3 regions of the Geobacillus sp. YF-1 genome follow, and region 1 is predicted to be linked to each of the others. Evidence: predicted binding sites of a transcription regulator. Region 1 holds the regulator's gene; each other region holds the start of a gene.
The links. Region 1 encodes LexA, which represses DNA repair genes until DNA is damaged. Its sites were predicted from a motif close to CGAACATATGTTCG; they were not measured.
Positions count from the first base shown of each region.

Region 2: addB (helicase-exonuclease AddAB subunit AddB) is a predicted target of LexA. The motif match lies at 2,384-2,397, and genes of this name have one in related genera.
Region 3: uvrB (excinuclease ABC subunit UvrB) is a predicted target of LexA. The motif match lies at 2,308-2,321, and genes of this name have one in related genera.

Region 1 is NZ_CP199850.1:1,287,912-1,293,564, reverse strand. It holds gene ACTVIM_RS06515 (DUF896 domain-containing protein) at 1-87, opposite strand, end outside; gene ACTVIM_RS06510 (YneB family resolvase-like protein) at 193-924, opposite strand; gene yneA (cell division suppressor protein YneA) at 944-1,249, opposite strand; gene lexA (transcriptional repressor LexA) at 1,401-2,024, shown strand; gene glnA (type I glutamate--ammonia ligase) at 2,443-3,777, opposite strand; gene ACTVIM_RS06490 (MerR family transcriptional regulator) at 3,817-4,218, opposite strand; gene ACTVIM_RS06485 (methionine gamma-lyase family protein) at 4,295-5,566, opposite strand; gene hflX (GTPase HflX) at 5,583-5,653, opposite strand, start outside.
Region 2 is NZ_CP199850.1:671,724-677,376, reverse strand. It holds gene addB (helicase-exonuclease AddAB subunit AddB) at 1-2,343, opposite strand, end outside; gene lepB (signal peptidase I) at 2,552-3,100, opposite strand; gene ACTVIM_RS03415 (TVP38/TMEM64 family protein) at 3,097-3,720, opposite strand; gene ACTVIM_RS03410 (competence protein ComK) at 3,800-4,333, opposite strand; gene ACTVIM_RS03405 (hypothetical protein) at 4,450-4,644, opposite strand; gene aceA (isocitrate lyase) at 4,840-5,653, opposite strand, start outside.
Region 3 is NZ_CP199850.1:3,077,368-3,083,020, forward strand. It holds gene uvrA (excinuclease ABC subunit UvrA) at 1-255, opposite strand, end outside; gene uvrB (excinuclease ABC subunit UvrB) at 261-2,237, opposite strand; gene ACTVIM_RS15310 (CsbA family protein) at 2,856-3,080, opposite strand; gene ACTVIM_RS15315 (PDZ domain-containing protein) at 3,095-4,267, opposite strand; gene ACTVIM_RS15320 (MerR family transcriptional regulator) at 4,487-5,041, shown strand; gene ACTVIM_RS15325 (hypothetical protein) at 5,316-5,653, opposite strand, start outside.

The DNA of each region.
Region 1 (5,653 bases):
TTCGATCGTTTCTTCCGCCGTCAAACCAGACGTTTTCGCCTTTTTGGCCAGTTCATTGATGCGGTCTAATTTCTGTTTGGCAAGCATCCGTTATCTTCTCCTATTCGTTAGGATGATCGTTCTCCGTTCTATGTTATCTGCTAAAACGCGAAGATGGCAACAATGACGCCTCGGCCGCCTTCCTCTGCCTTTCTATCGCTTCGCAGCGCGCCTTCCTTGCAGCTCGCCCGTATATTCCTGATCGCGCTCGGTGCCGGGCTCGTAGCCGCTGGGCTGTTCGGCTTGCCGCTCGTCCATATATTCTTGGTAGCGGCGATGAACGGTCGCTTTGGACGCCTCATAGCCAAAGCTTCGGAGCGTGGCGGCGATATCGGCAAACGTGAAACCGCGCGCACGCAGGCGGACGATCTCTTCGATCGGCAGTTCGATGCGATCGCGCCCCGCGTTCTCTCCTTGGCGCCGCAAGTTCCGCTCCGGACGATAGCCGCGCGCGATGGCTCGCTGCATGCCGCGCTTGATTTTCGCGTTATGTAGTTTCCGCTGATACTCCTCGACGATCGCAATGATCGACAACACCATCTCATCGGCCTCGGACAGCGGCATCTCTCCGCGGTGGCTGGCGCTGTATAGCTTGACCCCTCGCTTTTTCAAGCAATGAAGCAGCGCCATGCGCGCATGGCCGCGCCCGAGCCGAGTTTCGTCTTGAACGAGCAAGACGTCCACGAGCCCCTCTTCACACAGTTCGAGCAGCTCGAGCACGCCGTCACGGTCAGCTTCATAACCGCTCGCCTGCTCGGCGATCACCTTGACCACCTCAAATCCGCTTTCCGCCGCGAGCCGTTCAAGCTCCTCCCGCTGCCGAGCCAGCGATGTTTCCTGCTCGCTTTTGTCCGTGCTGACGCGGCAATAAATGACCGCCCTCATGGCCATCCCTTCTTTCTTGTTACTGATTGGCGGCCAATGAACCGCCCCGCTTTGATTTTAACACGGGAATGACGATCTGTTCACCCGCTGTGAGACGGGAACTGCGAAGATGGTTCACCTCCACCACCCAGCGGATGAATTCGTCCGGCGATAAGCCGTGCTCCTGTTCATATTGCTTGGCCAATCCCCAAAGCGTATCGCCTGATGCGACGGTCACCGTCACATATTCCTGTTTATCGACCGGGCTGCCAGCGTAGATGAACGCGGCTGTGAAAAGCGTCATCAAAACTGAAAATACTAGATAGTGCACAAACGTTTTCTTCATTTTCCCCACCCCAAAAAGAGAATATTCGTTCGCTTTCCTTCATTATAATCAGGAACATTTGTTTGTGTCAACAAAAAATTCGAACTTATGTTTGTTTTTTTCCTTTCGGCATGATATAATGAAGGCAAATGACTTGCCGGAGGTGCAGGGAATGACGAAACTGTCGAAACGGCAGCAGCAAATTTTAGAGTTTATTAAGCAGGAAGTCAAAACGAAGGGCTATCCGCCGTCGGTGAGGGAGATTGGGGAGGCGGTCGGACTGGCGTCGAGTTCGACTGTCCATGGGCATTTGGCGCGGTTGGAAAGCAAAGGATACATCCGCCGCGACCCGACCAAGCCGCGCGCCATTGAAATTTTGGACAACGATGGCGGGAAGGAAAAAGAGGGCGAGGACATCGTCTCCGTGCCGATTATCGGGAAAGTGACCGCCGGGCAGCCGATTACGGCCGTAGAAAACATCGAGGACTATTTCCCGCTGCCGAAACGGCTCGCCGCCGGCGAAGAACAGCTGTTTATGCTTGAAGTGATGGGCGACAGCATGATCGAAGCCGGCATTTTGGACGGCGACTACGTCATCGTCCGCCAGCAATCATCGGCCCAAAACGGCGACATCGTCGTGGCCATGACCGAAGACAATGAAGCGACCGTCAAGCGCTTTTTCAAAGAAAAGGACCATATCCGCCTGCAGCCGGAAAACGCTCATCTCGAGCCGATTATCGTCCGCGATTGCACGATTCTCGGCAAGGTGATCGGCGTCTATCGCCTGATCGGCTAACGGAAGCGCAACGAAGACGGCGGACGGGGCGGACAAACGTCCATCACCTTGTCGGCTGACGCCGCGCGCCGCTGCAACGAGGCAGACGGGGCTTGAGCCAAAACCCGAACAGCGAGGTTGCCGGGTGTGAGCGGCCGGCCGCGGAAAAGGGCTGGCCCACAAGGCGGCATGGCAAAAGCGCGCGAGCCGAACAAGTTAGACCGCAGGAAAAAGAGCCGGTCCACAAGGTGTCTGGCTTCAGGGTAGGCACAACCAATCATGGACCGGAAGCGCCGGTACGTATATAAAAGAGGAGCTAACCCAAAAGGTTGCCTGCCTTCAAGATCGACCGCAACCGATCGTGCGGCCGAAGCAGTCAGCACGTATATAGAGCAACGAAAGAGGGTATCCCGATCTTTTTGGGATACCCTCTTTTTGATTAGTACAGCTCCATGTATTGATCCAATTCCCATTGGTGGACGGTCGTCCGATACATATCCCACTCGATTTCTTTCGCTTCAACGAAGTGCTCGAATAAATGCTTGCCGAGCGCTTGGACGATCACTTCGTCGGACTTCAAGTTTTCAAGCGCCTCAATGAGCGTAGCCGGCAAATCGACAATGCCTTCTTCGAGCCGTTCTTCTTTCGTCATGACGTAAATGTTCCGGTCCACCGGTGCCGGAGGGGTGAGTTTGTTGCGAATGCCGTCAAGCCCCGCCGCCAACAGCACCGCCATCGCTAAGTACGGGTTCGCCGACGGGTCAACGCTGCGCACCTCAATGCGCGTGCTCATGCCGCGCGAAGCCGGAATGCGAATGAGCGGGCTGCGGTTGCGCGCCGACCAAGCGACATAGCACGGCGCTTCATAGCCCGGAACGAGCCGCTTGTACGAGTTGACGGTCGGGTTTGTCACCGCCGTAAAGTTCGGCGCGTGTTTCAGCACGCCGGCGATAAACTGGCGCGCCGTTTCGCTCAACTGCAACTCGCCGTTCGGATCAAAAAAGGCGTTTTCCCCGTTGCGGAACAGCGACAAGTTGCAGTGCATACCCGAGCCGTTGATGCCGAAAATCGGCTTCGGCATGAACGTCGCGTGCAGCCCATGCTTGCGGGCGATCGTCTTCACGACGAGCTTGAACGTCTGAATATCATCGCACGCTTTGATGGCGTGGGCGTATTTGAAATCAATTTCATGCTGCCCTGGGGCAACTTCGTGATGGGACGCTTCGATTTCAAACCCCATTTCTTCGAGCTCAAGCACGATGTCCCGCCGGCAGTTTTCCCCCAAATCCGTCGGCGCTAAATCGAAATAGCCACCGCGGTCGTTCAACTCCATCGTCGGGTGCCCTTTTTCATCGAGCTTAAAGAGGAAAAACTCCGGTTCCGCCCCTAAGTTGAACGCCGTGAAGCCGAGCGCTTCCATCTCTTTGAGCACGCGTTTTAAGTTATAGCGCGGGCAGCCTTCAAACGGCGTGCCGTCGGCATTGTAAATGTCGCAAATAAAGCGGGCGACTTTCCCTTTTTCCGCCGTCCACGGAAAGATGACAAACGTGTCCAAATCAGGGTACAAATACATGTCCGATTCTTCGATGCGGACAAACCCCTCGATCGACGACCCGTCAAACATCATTTTGTTGTTCAGCGCTTTTTCCAGCTGGCTGATCGGAATTTCCACGTTTTTAATCGTGCCTAAAATATCGGTAAATTGCAGGCGGATGTATTTGACGTTCTCTTCCTTGACGATGCGCATAATGTCTTCACGCGTATATTTTGCCATCTTGAACCTCCTCACCGGCTCCGAAATCATTTCCCATCGTTAGTGAAAGAAGCGAGCGAGATCTCCTTGGCGAAGCGATGCGCGCTGAAACCGCCCGGCCTGAAGCAGCTCCGTCCGCAAAATTTCGCGCAGCTCTTCGTCCGACAGCTTCGGCTTTCCTGCCTTGTCGACTTTTTCCGGCTGTTCGTGACGCCCTTCCTGCCGCGCGGCAAAAATGCGCTTAATTCCAGCGAGGTTGACGCCTTGATCAATCAAATCTTTAATTTCAAGCAAACGATCGATGTCATTGAGCGAAAACAGCCGCCGATTGCCTTCGGTGCGCGCCGGCGTGACGAGGCCGTGCTCTTCGTAATAGCGAATTTGCCGGGCCGATAAGTCCGTCAGCTGCATCACAATCCCGATCGGAAACAATGGCATGGAACGACGAATTTGGCTGCTCATGCCAATTCCTCCTCGCTTTTCATACCTTTATTTTATCATAATGTGAAGAAAACAGTCAATTATATGTTACCTTTTCTCACAAACAAATGAGCTGCTGTTCCAGCAAGCGGTGAACAGCGGAGCAAACGGCGATTTTGACATGAGAATACGTCAATCCGCCCTGCACGTACGCCACGTATGGCGGACGCAGCGGCCCGTCCGCCGTCAGCTCGATGCTGGCTCCTTGCACGAACGTGCCCGCCGCCATGATCACTTGATCCTCGTAGCCGGGCATGTCGCTCGGATACGGAGTGAAATGGGCGTTCACCGGGGAAGCCGCTTGAATGGCTTGGCAAAAAGCAACCATTTGCTCTGGATCATTAAAGCGGACCGACTGCACCAAATCGGTGCGCTTCGCGTTCCATGACGGCGAAGTCTCAAGCCCGACCCGCTCGAGCAATGCGGCGGTGAACACCGCCCCTTTGAGCGCTTGGCCGACGACGTGTGGAGCGAGGAAAAACCCTTGATACATCTCAAGCAGGCTGTACAGCGAAGGGCCGACTTCGGCGCCGATGCCCGGCGAGGTCATCCGATAGGCGCACGCTTCGACGTATTGGTGCCTGCCGACGATATACCCTCCTGTTTTCGCCAATCCCCCTCCAGGGTTTTTGATCAACGAACCGGCCATCAAATCGGCGCCGACATGGCAAGGCTCTTTTTCCTCGACAAACTCCCCGTAGCAATTGTCGACAAACACAACGACATCCGGCTTGATCGTTTTGACAAAGGCGATCATCTCGGCGATTTCATCGACCGTAAACGACGGGCGCGTCGTATACCCGCGCGAGCGCTGGATGCCGATCATTTTCGTCCGCTCGTGGATCGCCTCGCGCACCGCCGGAAAATCAACGGCTCCGTCCGCCGTAAGCGGCACGCTCCGATAACGAATGCCAAACTCGTTCAGCGAACCGACGCCACGGCCGCGGACGCCGACGATCTCCTCAAGCGTGTCATAAGGGGCGCCCGTGATGTAGAGCAATTCATCGCCCGGGCGCAGCACGCCAAACAGCGCGATGGCAATCGCGTGCGTGCCGGAAATGATTTGCGGGCGCACTAGGCCGGCTTCCGCGCCGAATACATCGGCGTAAATGCGATCGAGCGTGTCACGGCCGACATCATCATAGCCGTAGCCCGTTGTCGGGATGAAATGGCCGTCGCTCACTTGATGGCGGCGGAAACTGTCAAGGACGCGATGCTGGTTTCCGTCAACCAGCCTCTCAATCGAGCGATGGATCGGGGCAATTTGCGCCTCCACTTCTTCGATCAGCGCAGCGATCGTCTCTCCGTGTTTCCATGTTGTCCAAAACATTGGTAAACCCTTTCTATCATTGGAATGATTGCAGCTCCCTGTAAAGCGGGTGAGTCGGGAGCACGTACCCTTCGCATTCGTACGTCC
Region 2 (5,653 bases), 620 kb from region 1:
CCGTTTTTTCAGCGGCGCCGCTTTGTTCGTATAAAAGAGAGCGGAAACGGCATGCTGCACGTCTTTGCGCCACTCCGGATGGCGGACGAGCGCGTTATACACTCCCCACCACAACGGATCGATGCGATAATTCCGCTTCCACACCCGCAGTTGGCTGACCAAATACGTTTGCGTCGCCCTCCGGACGGTGACGAAGGCTTCCGCCGCCTCCTTGGGAACATCGAACGGGTCGTTGCTGCATAACTTCACCGGCGCCAGCGGGAACAAATTCTTCAATTGTTGAATGAGCGGGGACGGCATCAGCGCCTTTCCTTCGCCGTCAGCGAGCGGATAGGCGACGTACAGACGGCGGCGCGGAGCCACGAGCGCCAAGTAGACGAAAAACGGATCATAAAACAGCTGCTCCCGACTTCCGGGGGCTAGCGACACGCCGAGCGCGCGCAATTGTTCGCGCTCGATCTCGGCCATCAGCCCTTCTTCCTTCACTTTGGCCGGAATGACGCCCTCGTTGACGCCAATGACAAACGCGTACTTGATGTCAAACAGCCGCGAACGATCCAGTTGGGCGATAATCACTTGATCGAGCGCCGGCGGAACGAGCGAGAATTCGAGGCGATCGAGCCCGGCTTCAATGATTTTGGCAAACTCGGCGAGCGGAAGAGACTCGGTTCCAAGCATTTCCACATATTGATCGAGCAAGTCAACGACCGCGTTCCACGCTTGTTCGTGCTGACGCGCCTCGATTAAGCGCCCGGTCGCTTCGGCTTCGGCGCTCATTTTCTCGAGTTTTTTTGGAATCTGCAATTCTTCGAGAAAGAGATATAACGCCGTGCAAAGCCCGCGTCCATCCGCAGCCCGGCGCAAGCGGCGGTCAAGCCGGCGAAGCGGGGCGGTCAACACCTCGCGCCACCGGTTCAACTCATCTTCAAACTGCCGCTCTTCGTCAGTCTGCGGCACATTCAACCCGTCAAGCGCTTGATAGCGGCGGTACGTCCAACGTTCGCCGCTCGTCCACTGATCCCCTTTCACTCCATGGGCAAGCACGTAATTTTCCAGCTTGTCCGCCGCCTCGCGCCACAAGGCCGCATCTTCGTCAGCCGGAAAAAGCAAATCGGTTTTCACCGCCCGAAACACCGCCTCGTAGCGCCAGCGCGTCACGACGGTTTCGAGAGCGGCGCGTACGAGCTCAATGAGCGGATGGTAGTGCATCGGCTCTTTCTCGTCCATGAAGGACGGGATGCCAAAGTCAAAAAATACCGTTTTGACCACATCGCGATATGATTCAAGATCGCGAATGATCAAGGCAATGTCGCGATAGCGCGCTCCCTCATCGCGGACGAGGCGAATGATTTCGCGGGCAACCGCCTCCACTTCCGCCCGCCGGTTGGCTGCTTCGTAAATGCAAACCGCATCGGTCTTTTCCTCATACGGAATCAACGGACGATGGTGAAATTGCCTTTCCAAATGGGCAAGCGCGCTGCTTTCATGCCGGCGGTTTTCCGTAAGCACGACCGGCTCTTCGATCAATACGCCGCTGCTGAGCGCGAGTGCGCGCAGCTGTTGATACGTTTGCGCCGGCAAATAAAACAGATCGAGCGCATCCGGCACGCCATCGTCATATGGCCGGTCAATGGTCAAAGAAACGGTGACGCGTCGGCAATGGCGGAGAAGCTGTTCGATGACCGCGTATTCCTGCGGCGCAAAATGATGGAATCCGTCGATATAAATCTCAGCGTCACGCAAATAAACGGAGTGCGGAATTTGTTCAGCGAGCAAGCGCAAATAATCTTCGGAATCGAGATAATGGCCGCTCAGGCTTCGTTCGAGCTCGCCATAGACGAGCGCGACATCGCTTAGTTTGTCGGCGAGCAGCCGCCGTCCCGGTTGATTCGACTCGGCCGTAAGCGCCTCGGCGTGGCGGCGGAGCTCCCCCGGCGTCAGGCAATATCGTTTGCATTCGGCGATCATGTCGTGCAGCTGCTCAATAAACCCTTGTTTGTCCGCCGCGCGTCCGAACAGTCTAAGCTCCTGCCGGCGCTGTTCAATAATGTTGCGGATCATCATTTGCACGCCAACATCATGCACGTGATAGCGGTTCATGCCGCCGGTTTCTTGCAGCACGCGCCAAGCGAGGCGCGTGAAACTGAACACTTGGGCACGGATCATCCCGTCCGTCCCTTCTGTATGTATTAGAGCGTATTCGCATTGAAACGTCATTTGTTCCGGAACGAGGTAAACGATCGTTCGTCCTTGCGGGCTTTCTTTCAGCATGGTTTGTATTTCGCCCAGACAGGCGGCCGTTTTCCCGCTCCCCGACCGCCCGAGCAAAAACCGAAGCGACATGGCTCTTACCACCATCCGTTTCCTTTATTTTCTTTATTTTAGCACATACGTTCGCTTTTGGAAAGAAAAAAAGCGCAGCCTCGTCCAGCGTGACATACTCCCGCCAGCTACGCTGACACTTTTTTGGGGCCTTTCTTTTTAAGATGGAACCGAAATTCATCTCCCTTTCATTACTGTTTCGAAGTGGGAGACGTCTTCCGGTGGTTCGTTAAAACTGGAACGCGAACTCGTGCAGCGGCCAATAGCGAAGATCGACTTTGCCGACGATTCGGCTGATTTTCACGAAGCCGAAATGCCGACTGTCCCAACTGCCCAAACGATTATCACCAAGGACAAACACACAGCCAGGCGGCACCCTCGTTTTTCCTGTCACTTCCTCAAGTGTAAAATCACCGGTCAGCTTGCCCCCAGCTAATCTTTGCTTATACGGGCGCAAATACGGCTCATCCATCCGTTTCCCATTGACATACAACACATCGTTTTTATACTCAATCCGGTCGCCCGGCAAGCCAATGACGCGCTTGACATAGTCTTCGTTTCTCGTGGCGTGAAAGACGATTACATCAAACCGATGAATCGGACCGATGTCATAAGACAGCTTGTTGACAACGAGCCAATTGCCGTTTTCTAACGTTGGCATCATCGATTTTCCTTCAACGATATAAGGACTGAACACAAACAAACGGAGCGCAACCGCAAGGCAGACGGCTGTCATCCACAGCCACCGGTGCCCTTGTTTCTCTTTCCGTTCTGTCACTCTCCGTCCCCCTCGCTTTCGCGTTTTTCCGTCAGTGAAAACCTCGCTTCGACCCGCTTTCCGGCATACCAAAGAAGGAAAACGGCTGCGGTGATCATCGCCGTCCGCAGCGGCTGGTGGACGAGCGCCACCAAGTCGTAGCCGATGAAACTGATCGTAAACACCATGATCATCTTTCCGAGGAGCACAGCCAGTATAAACTGCTGCCGACTGATGCGCGACAGCCCGGCGACAATGTTGACAAGCGCCGACGGAGTGAACGGAAAACAATACAGCAAAAACAGCGGCCCGAATCCGTGCCGTTCAATCCAATGCATAAATTGGCGCACCTTCGGATGACGGCGGACGAAATGAAAAAAGCGCTTCTGCCCCACTTTCCGCGTCAGCCAAAAAACGAGGAGCGACCCAAGCGAGGCGCCGAACCAAGAAATGAAAAATCCTTTCCACAACCCAAACGCCGCTGCATTGGCCATGACAAAAACAACCATCGGCAAAATCGGAAAAAATGATTCCAAAAGCGTCACCGCGATGCCGGGAAGCACGCCGAAGGAGCGATACTGTTCAAGCAAAGCAAGAATGTGATCGAGTGTGAACCATTGTTTGACGGTTTCCATGTCCATGTATCTTTCCCCATTCACATGCTGTTTATATGTCTATTTTACACCCCTAGGCGCCCAATTGGAACTCACCTTTGCAAAATTACGTCTGTTTTTCCTGCTGCATGCGGAATATGTACTGGAGCTTGCGTTCTCGCGCTTCCATCCGTTCGGATAACTTCGTCCGCAGTTGGGCGGTCCGGTACAATTGATTGATAAACGACTTGCAGGAAACATCGAGGGAGACACTTTTTCCGTTGCGGAAATACACGATGGTCTGTTCATATTTGGCAGGCTCGTATCGATAAACGTGCATGTGCGAAAGCCAAACGCAGCGGAAATCTCGTGGAGAAGCGGTTGGAAATACGTAAATTTCATTGGACGGTTCGATGGCGATCGGCGCCTTATGGGTGATGCCGATAATGGCCTTAGTTCCCTCTTTCCTCCCCCGGTAGCTACTCCCATAATAATCACAACTCTGTTTGACGATATCGGTCGGCGTTTTTTTCACAATGTACTCGCCATCTTCCTCGATGACTTTCGCATACACGTCGCTGTTCAAAAAGTAGGGGAGAATCGCCATCGTATATCGACTGACGATGAACTGTTCAAGGACAATGAACTCGTTAATCTTCATCGATCCATCTCCTTTCCTATTCGCTCGCTATTTTCTATCATAACACAAGTAGTTATATTTTTCTATATTTTGAAAAAGTTAATGAAAAAAACCCATGACGCTGGTCATGGGTCGGTTTAGGCGTTCTCAAACGTTTGACCGATTTCTTTCATCGCCAAATATTCATTCGCTTGTTCCAGCGCCGTATGTTCGCCGACAGAGTCGCCCGCGTACATTTCCTCATTCATTCCCCATTGTTCAAAATGGAGATCGGTGCTGACGCGGAATTCCGCCGGCATTACCTCCGGCAGCTCGCTTTTGTCCTTTTTCATCGCATCGCCTCCTGCCTATATAGCATGCGCCGTCTTTTTCCTTTTATGCGCTACACTTGCAGCCAAACCCAAAAAAATGAGGTTGTCCCGAAGGATCAGGACAACCTCTTTCGCAGTGATCGGCGCATCGGCTTTGTGTTTTATGCGATATGCGATGCTATCTTGAAGGCAGACAACCGTTTCGGTCAGTTTCGTTCAAGCCTTTGTAAACTGTTCTTCCTCGGTCGATCCTTTCAACGCGACGGTCGACGACTGGCCGCCGGAGATGACTTGGGCGACTTCATCGAAATAGCCGGTGCCGACTTCGCGTTGGTGGCGCGTAGCCGTATACCCGTACTTCTCAGCGGCAAACTCGGCTTGCTGCAGCTCAGCGTACGCCGCCATGCCGCGCTCCTTGTAACCGCGCGCCAGTTCGAACATGCTATAGTTGAGGGCATGGAACCCGGCCAAAGTGACGAACTGGAATTTGTATCCCATTTTCCCAAGCTCTTGCTGGAACTTCGCAATCGTTTCATCATCCAGCTTTTTCTTCCAGTTGAATGATGGCGAGCAGTTGTACGCCAACAGCTTGCCCGGGAACTTCTCGTGAATGGCTTCGGCAAACTGCCGTGCTTCCTCCAAGTTCGGTTCGCTCGTTTCGCACCAAATGAGATCCGCATACGGCGCATAGGCCAAACCGCGGGCGATGGCCTGATCGAGACCAGCTCTCGTGCGGTAAAACCCTTCCGGTGTCCGCTCGCCGGTAATAAATTCTTGATCGCGCGGGTCGATGTCGCTTGTGATCAAATCGGCGGCATTGGCATCGGTGCGGGCGATCAGCACCGTCGGGACACCCATGACGTCAGCGGCAAGCCGCGCCGCAATCAAGTTGCGCACCGCCGTTTGCGTCGGCAACAGCACTTTGCCCCCTAAATGGCCGCATTTTTTCTCCGATGACAACTGATCCTCAAAGTGGACGCCAGCCGCTCCCGCCTCAATCATCGCTTTCATGAGCTCAAACACGTTCAGC
Region 3 (5,653 bases), 1.7 Mb from region 1:
GATCGAAATGGCCGGCGACAATCCTTCGATCGCATCGACATCCGGCTTGTCCATCTGCCCTAAAAACTGGCGGGCGTACGCCGACAACGATTCGACGTAGCGCCGCTGCCCTTCCGCGTAAATCGTATCAAACGCCAGCGACGACTTTCCCGAACCCGACAGCCCGGTCAACACAACAAGCTTGCCGCGCGGGATTTCGACGTCAATGTTTTTTAAGTTATGGGCGCGCGCCCCTTTGATGATAATTTTCTCCATTCCCGTCACCCTTCCGCTTTCAACTCGAAAATGGCATCACGCAGCTGGGCGGCCCGCTCGAAGTCGAGCGCTTTGGCCGCTGCTTTCATTTCCGCCTCGAGCGTTCGAATCAGCTCTTCCCGCTCCTGCTTCGTCATCTTGGCCGGCGCCTTCGCCTCGTACGTCTCCGTCTCTTCCGCCGCATACGTCGCGCGGATGACGTCGCGAATCTCCTTTTTCACCGTGCGTGGCACGATGCCGTGCTCTTGGTTGTACGCTTCCTGAATCGTCCGGCGCCGCTTCGTTTCTTGAATGGCGATTTCCATCGATTTCGTCACTGTATCGGCGTACATGATCACATGGCCGTTCGCGTTGCGCGCCGCGCGGCCGATCGTCTGGATGAGCGAACGCTCCGAGCGCAAAAACCCTTCTTTGTCGGCGTCCAAAATGGCGACAAGCGACACTTCCGGAATGTCCAATCCTTCCCGCAGCAAGTTGATGCCAACAAGCACATCGTATTTGCCGAGCCGCAAGTCGCGGATGATTTCAATGCGCTCCAGCGTTTTGATTTCCGAATGCAAGTAAGCGACTTTGATGCCGGCTTCTTTCAAATAATCGGTCAAGTCTTCGGCCATTTTTTTCGTCAACGTTGTGACCAACGTCCGCTCGTTCCGCTCGACCCGCTCGCGAATTTCGCCGATCAAATCGTCGATTTGCCCGTTCGTCGGACGGACGTCGATCGTCGGATCCAACAGCCCGGTCGGGCGGATGATTTGTTCGACAACGCCCGGGCTATGTTCGAGCTCATACGGCCCCGGCGTCGCGGAGACGTAAATAATTTGATTGATTTTTTGCTCGAACTCTTCAAACGTGAGCGGCCGGTTGTCAAGCGCCGACGGCAGGCGAAAGCCGTGGTCGACGAGCACTTGCTTGCGCGCCCGGTCGCCGTTGTACATGCCGCGCAGCTGCGGCAAGGTGACGTGCGACTCATCAATGATGATCAAAAAATCGTCCGGAAAATAGTCAAGCAAGGTGTACGGCGTCGAGCCCGGCGGCCGCAGCGCCAAATGGCGCGAGTAGTTTTCGATGCCGGAACAAAAGCCCATCTCGCGCATCATTTCAAGATCATAGCGCGTCCGCTGCTCGAGCCGCTGCGCCTCCAAGAGCTTCCCTTGCGCGCGCAGTTCGGCGAGCCGCTCCTCGAGCTCTTGTTCAATGTTTTGAATGGCGAGCCGCATTTTCTCCTCGCGCGTGACAAAGTGCGACGCTGGGAAAATGGCGACGTGCTCACGCTCGCCGAGCACCTCGCCGGTCAAGGCGTCCACCTCGCGGATGCGATCGATTTCATCGCCGAAAAATTCGACGCGAATGCAATGTTCATCGCGCGAAGCGGGGAAAATTTCGACGACATCGCCGCGGACGCGGAACGTGCCGCGGCGGAAGTCGATATCATTGCGGTCGTATTGGATGTCAACGAGCCGCCGCAACAACGCGTTGCGCTCGATTTCCATCCCGACGCGCAATGAAACGACGAGCTCCCGGTATTCTTCCGGCGACCCTAAACCGTAAATGCACGACACGCTGGCGACGATGATGACGTCCCGGCGCTCAAACAAAGCCGATGTCGCCGAGTGCCGCAATTTGTCGATTTCATCGTTGATTTTCGCGTCTTTTTCAATGTACGTATCCGTCTGCGGCACGTACGCTTCCGGCTGATAGTAATCGTAATAGCTGACAAAATATTCGACGGCGTTGTGCGGGAAAAACTCCTTCAGCTCGCTGTACAATTGGCCAGCGAGCGTTTTGTTGTGGGCGATGACGAGCGTTGGTTTGTTGACTTGGGCAATCACGTTCGAGATCGTAAACGTTTTGCCCGTCCCTGTCGCCCCAAGCAGCGTTTGATGCTTCACTCCCTGCCGCAACCCGTCAACGAGTTTGGCGATCGCCTGCGGTTGATCGCCTTGCGGTTGATAAGATGAAACTAGTTGAAAACGGCCCTCCACCGTTCCGCCTCCTTCTCCGTACCATCTTTCCCCATTGTACCACATCGGCTCCATCGGCGCATCAAAAATGCGAACTCATATTCGTACCAATCCGTTCAGCGTTTTCCATCGCTCCCTCTTTCCTGCACTTTCGGGAAGAAACCGCTGTCCCAAGGAACAAGACGAAGCGCCCCATCAACAGACAGAGGCGCTGGCATCAGTGCAGCGAGACGCAGACGCGGAGCAACCGACATCTCGATTTTGCGGCCATCATCGCCCTTTTTAGCAACGCCAAAAAGCGGACTGGTTCCTTCTTCCCCGTCCGCTCCTTTAGAGGCTAGTGATTTAATAGTACATACCGATTCCTAGCATCGTTTCTCCAATAGAGAAACGTTGTATCATCAGCGCTTCTTTTCACACGTTCATCCATTGATCGGAAAAAACAGCTATTTCCGCCGGCCTTGTTAAGGTTGATGAAAAACCGCTGTTTGCCTTGATCGATGGAACAAGTTTTTCTACATTAAGAAACGATTCCAAGAAGCGGTTGCGTGAGTCCATCCCCACCCCTCTTTGCTTGCTTCACCGTCCGCCGGCGGGGAAAAGCGGTGATCATCACAGCCGCGCGCCGGCCATCGCCCTTCATTTTTCCTTCAAGCGCTCAAGCATGCGCCCTGCCCACAAAAACCCGGCTATCGTGGAAGCAACATCGGCCACGATTTCATGAAACTGGTCTGTATACCCTTTCAGATAAGAAGCTACAAGCAGGGCGACGGTCAACAGCACCGCGATGTATCGATTGTACGTCACCCGCGCGAACAACAACACTAAGAGACACGGTATGAAAAGCGCCGCCAAAAACCACATGATTGTCTTCTCCTTTACGAAACAGCTTCGGATGCCAAGGAGCCGCGCTCGCGGACGAACAGCAGCCCAAGCTCATGGTGTTCATCCTCATAGAGCGCCCCCTGGACAAAGCGAACTTCCCCGTTGTCGCCGATCACTTCCAATTTGCAAAATGCGCGGTTGCGCTGGAGCGCTTCGTAAAACTCCGCCTCCGTCCGCACTGGCACCCCGTTCGTTTTGCAGATCACTTCTCCAATCGAAAGCCCCATTTTTTCCGCCTTTGACCCCGGCAGCACCCCGACGATGACCACTCCGTGCGGATGACGGGCAAAGCGGGGTGGGGAAGCGCTGTCGGCGCGGCGGCCAGAAAAAGCGATCCATTCACGCCCGATGACCGCCACCGCTCCCGCCGCCACCGCCAGCGGCGCATACCATACGCTTCCTGTCGCCAACACGGCAACAACGCCGGCCAGCAGCAGCACGAGCCGCCCTTCCCGACGCGCCGCCTCGGGCGGCCGCACATGATGGCGACGCTGAGAAAACCCGATCAGGAACGGAACAAGCCAAAACGAATGCCCTTCCCCGCCGACAGCAAACGGCCACCATGGAAACGACGGCAGCGAGCCGCCAGCCATCGGCAACACGACCGGCACAAACCAGAGGCGCTGCACCCATTGCCGGCCGATGGTCATTCCCCGCTTGCTTTTCAAAAGCTGCGGCGAAGCGGGCTCCGTTCGCGTCCGAATGATGAGCCATCCTTCAGCCGCCAACAGCAACGTCAGCCACAGCGCCAACACCGGCGCTGCTTCTACGCCATCGCGAAGCCAAGGAACAGCCATCCTGCCGCGCTCGGCCATCGCGAGCACAAGCAGCGTCCCCCCCAGCGTATACGCCGCCGACAATAGCCGCGCTTCCATCGTCAAGCCAAGCAGCACCGTGAGCGCGGTCACCGTCCAAACGACCTCCTTCGGCACGACGAGGCCCGCCCCAAGCGCCACCGCTGACAGCACCGCCCCCGGAAGCCATCCGCTTGTCCAAAGCCCCCGCCATTCTTTCCATGGACTGTAGACGCGCACGTGAAAATCGCGGCGCTCGCGCTTCACCCGCCGCCAACCGGCGGCCAAGGCGAGCAAGGCGCCATAATAAAGGAGCGGCTGCCGCCATACCGCCGCAATCCCTTCTAGCCATTCAAGCCCCCATGTCGCCATCAACGTTCCCCCTTGTTTCGTTCACCGTTCTTTACCTTTTATTCTACCAAATGGCCGCGACAAATCCTATGCCTGCCGCCATCTTTTTTCCCATGTGGCGAAATGCCGTCCTTTTCGGCTTTCTTTGTCGAATCGCCACTAGTTTTGTCGGTCAGGAAGGAGTTCGCGCCCTCAATGAAAAAAAGATAGAACAAGAAGGAGAAAGGGAGGAGTGGAACGATGGAAATAAAAACGACCGATGTCGCCGCCCGTCTTGGTGTTTCGCCGAAAACCATCCAACGCTGGGTGCGGAAGTATGACATCCCGCTGCGCAAAAATGAAGCCGGCCATTACTTGTTCGATGAAAACACGATCGCTTTGTTGGAGCGCGTCAAATTCGAACAAGGCGCGGCCTTGGAACGGTCGGCAGCCGCGCGGTACCCTTCCGTTGCAGCGTCGTTGCCAACCGACAACCAACCGAAACAAGAAGCGCCGTCGCCCACGCTCGACGTTTTGCGCCAGCCATCCTTCGAACCGGAAATCGCCCGCATCTCTTCGCGCCTTGATCAACTCGAACAGCAGCTCGGCCAAAAAGCCGACGACGTCGTCTCCGTTCAATTGCTGCATCACCGTCGAGAAATGGAAGAAATCACTACCCGTCTCGCCGCGCTCGAACAGCTCGTCGCCCGGCTCGAGCAACAGCTGAATAACAAGCCGCCATCATCCCACGAACCGCCCCAACCACCGAAGCGAAAACGGCGCGGCCTCGGACGGGTGATCGGTCTGTTTGCCTAGCCGGTTGCTTCAGTTCCGGCCGCGCGGGCGGCTGACAACTGACCGTTGGCGGTGAAAGAGCAACACGCAAGCCAGCAGCCAATCGAAAAGGCCGGTTGGAAGGAGGAAGTCTATGGGCAACCTGACTTGCTCCATTTGAGCAACCTTGCCAACATACACGTCGAAACACTGGCGGTTGGGCGCAAATCAGCACGTTTCACCGGCCTTCTAACATACGATAGGGATTGAACAATGCCTATTCGCAACATCGTGTTTCAAAATCGAAAAGCTTTGTTCAGCTCCTGCCTTCCACATCTAATGAGGGCGCAAGAGGGGGCTCAACCAACTTGGAGGCACCCTCTGGCCCCTTTTTCTCTGCTGTGACCACCGTCAAGCATGAAGATGGACAAAGCGAGTGATTGTGGCCCAAATCATGAAGGTGGATAAAAAAGGGGAAGCTGTATAAGTTGCAATAAAGAATTTCCGAGTCTTCGTTGCAGGTTTCATCTAAATACAAGCCGATATCAGAGTAATCAGCGGGTTGTAAAACAAAATTGCAACTTAATAAGAATCTCCGGTCTCCATGTCCCATCTTATCACCTGACAAGTTGGCACCGTGACAAGAACGGTGAA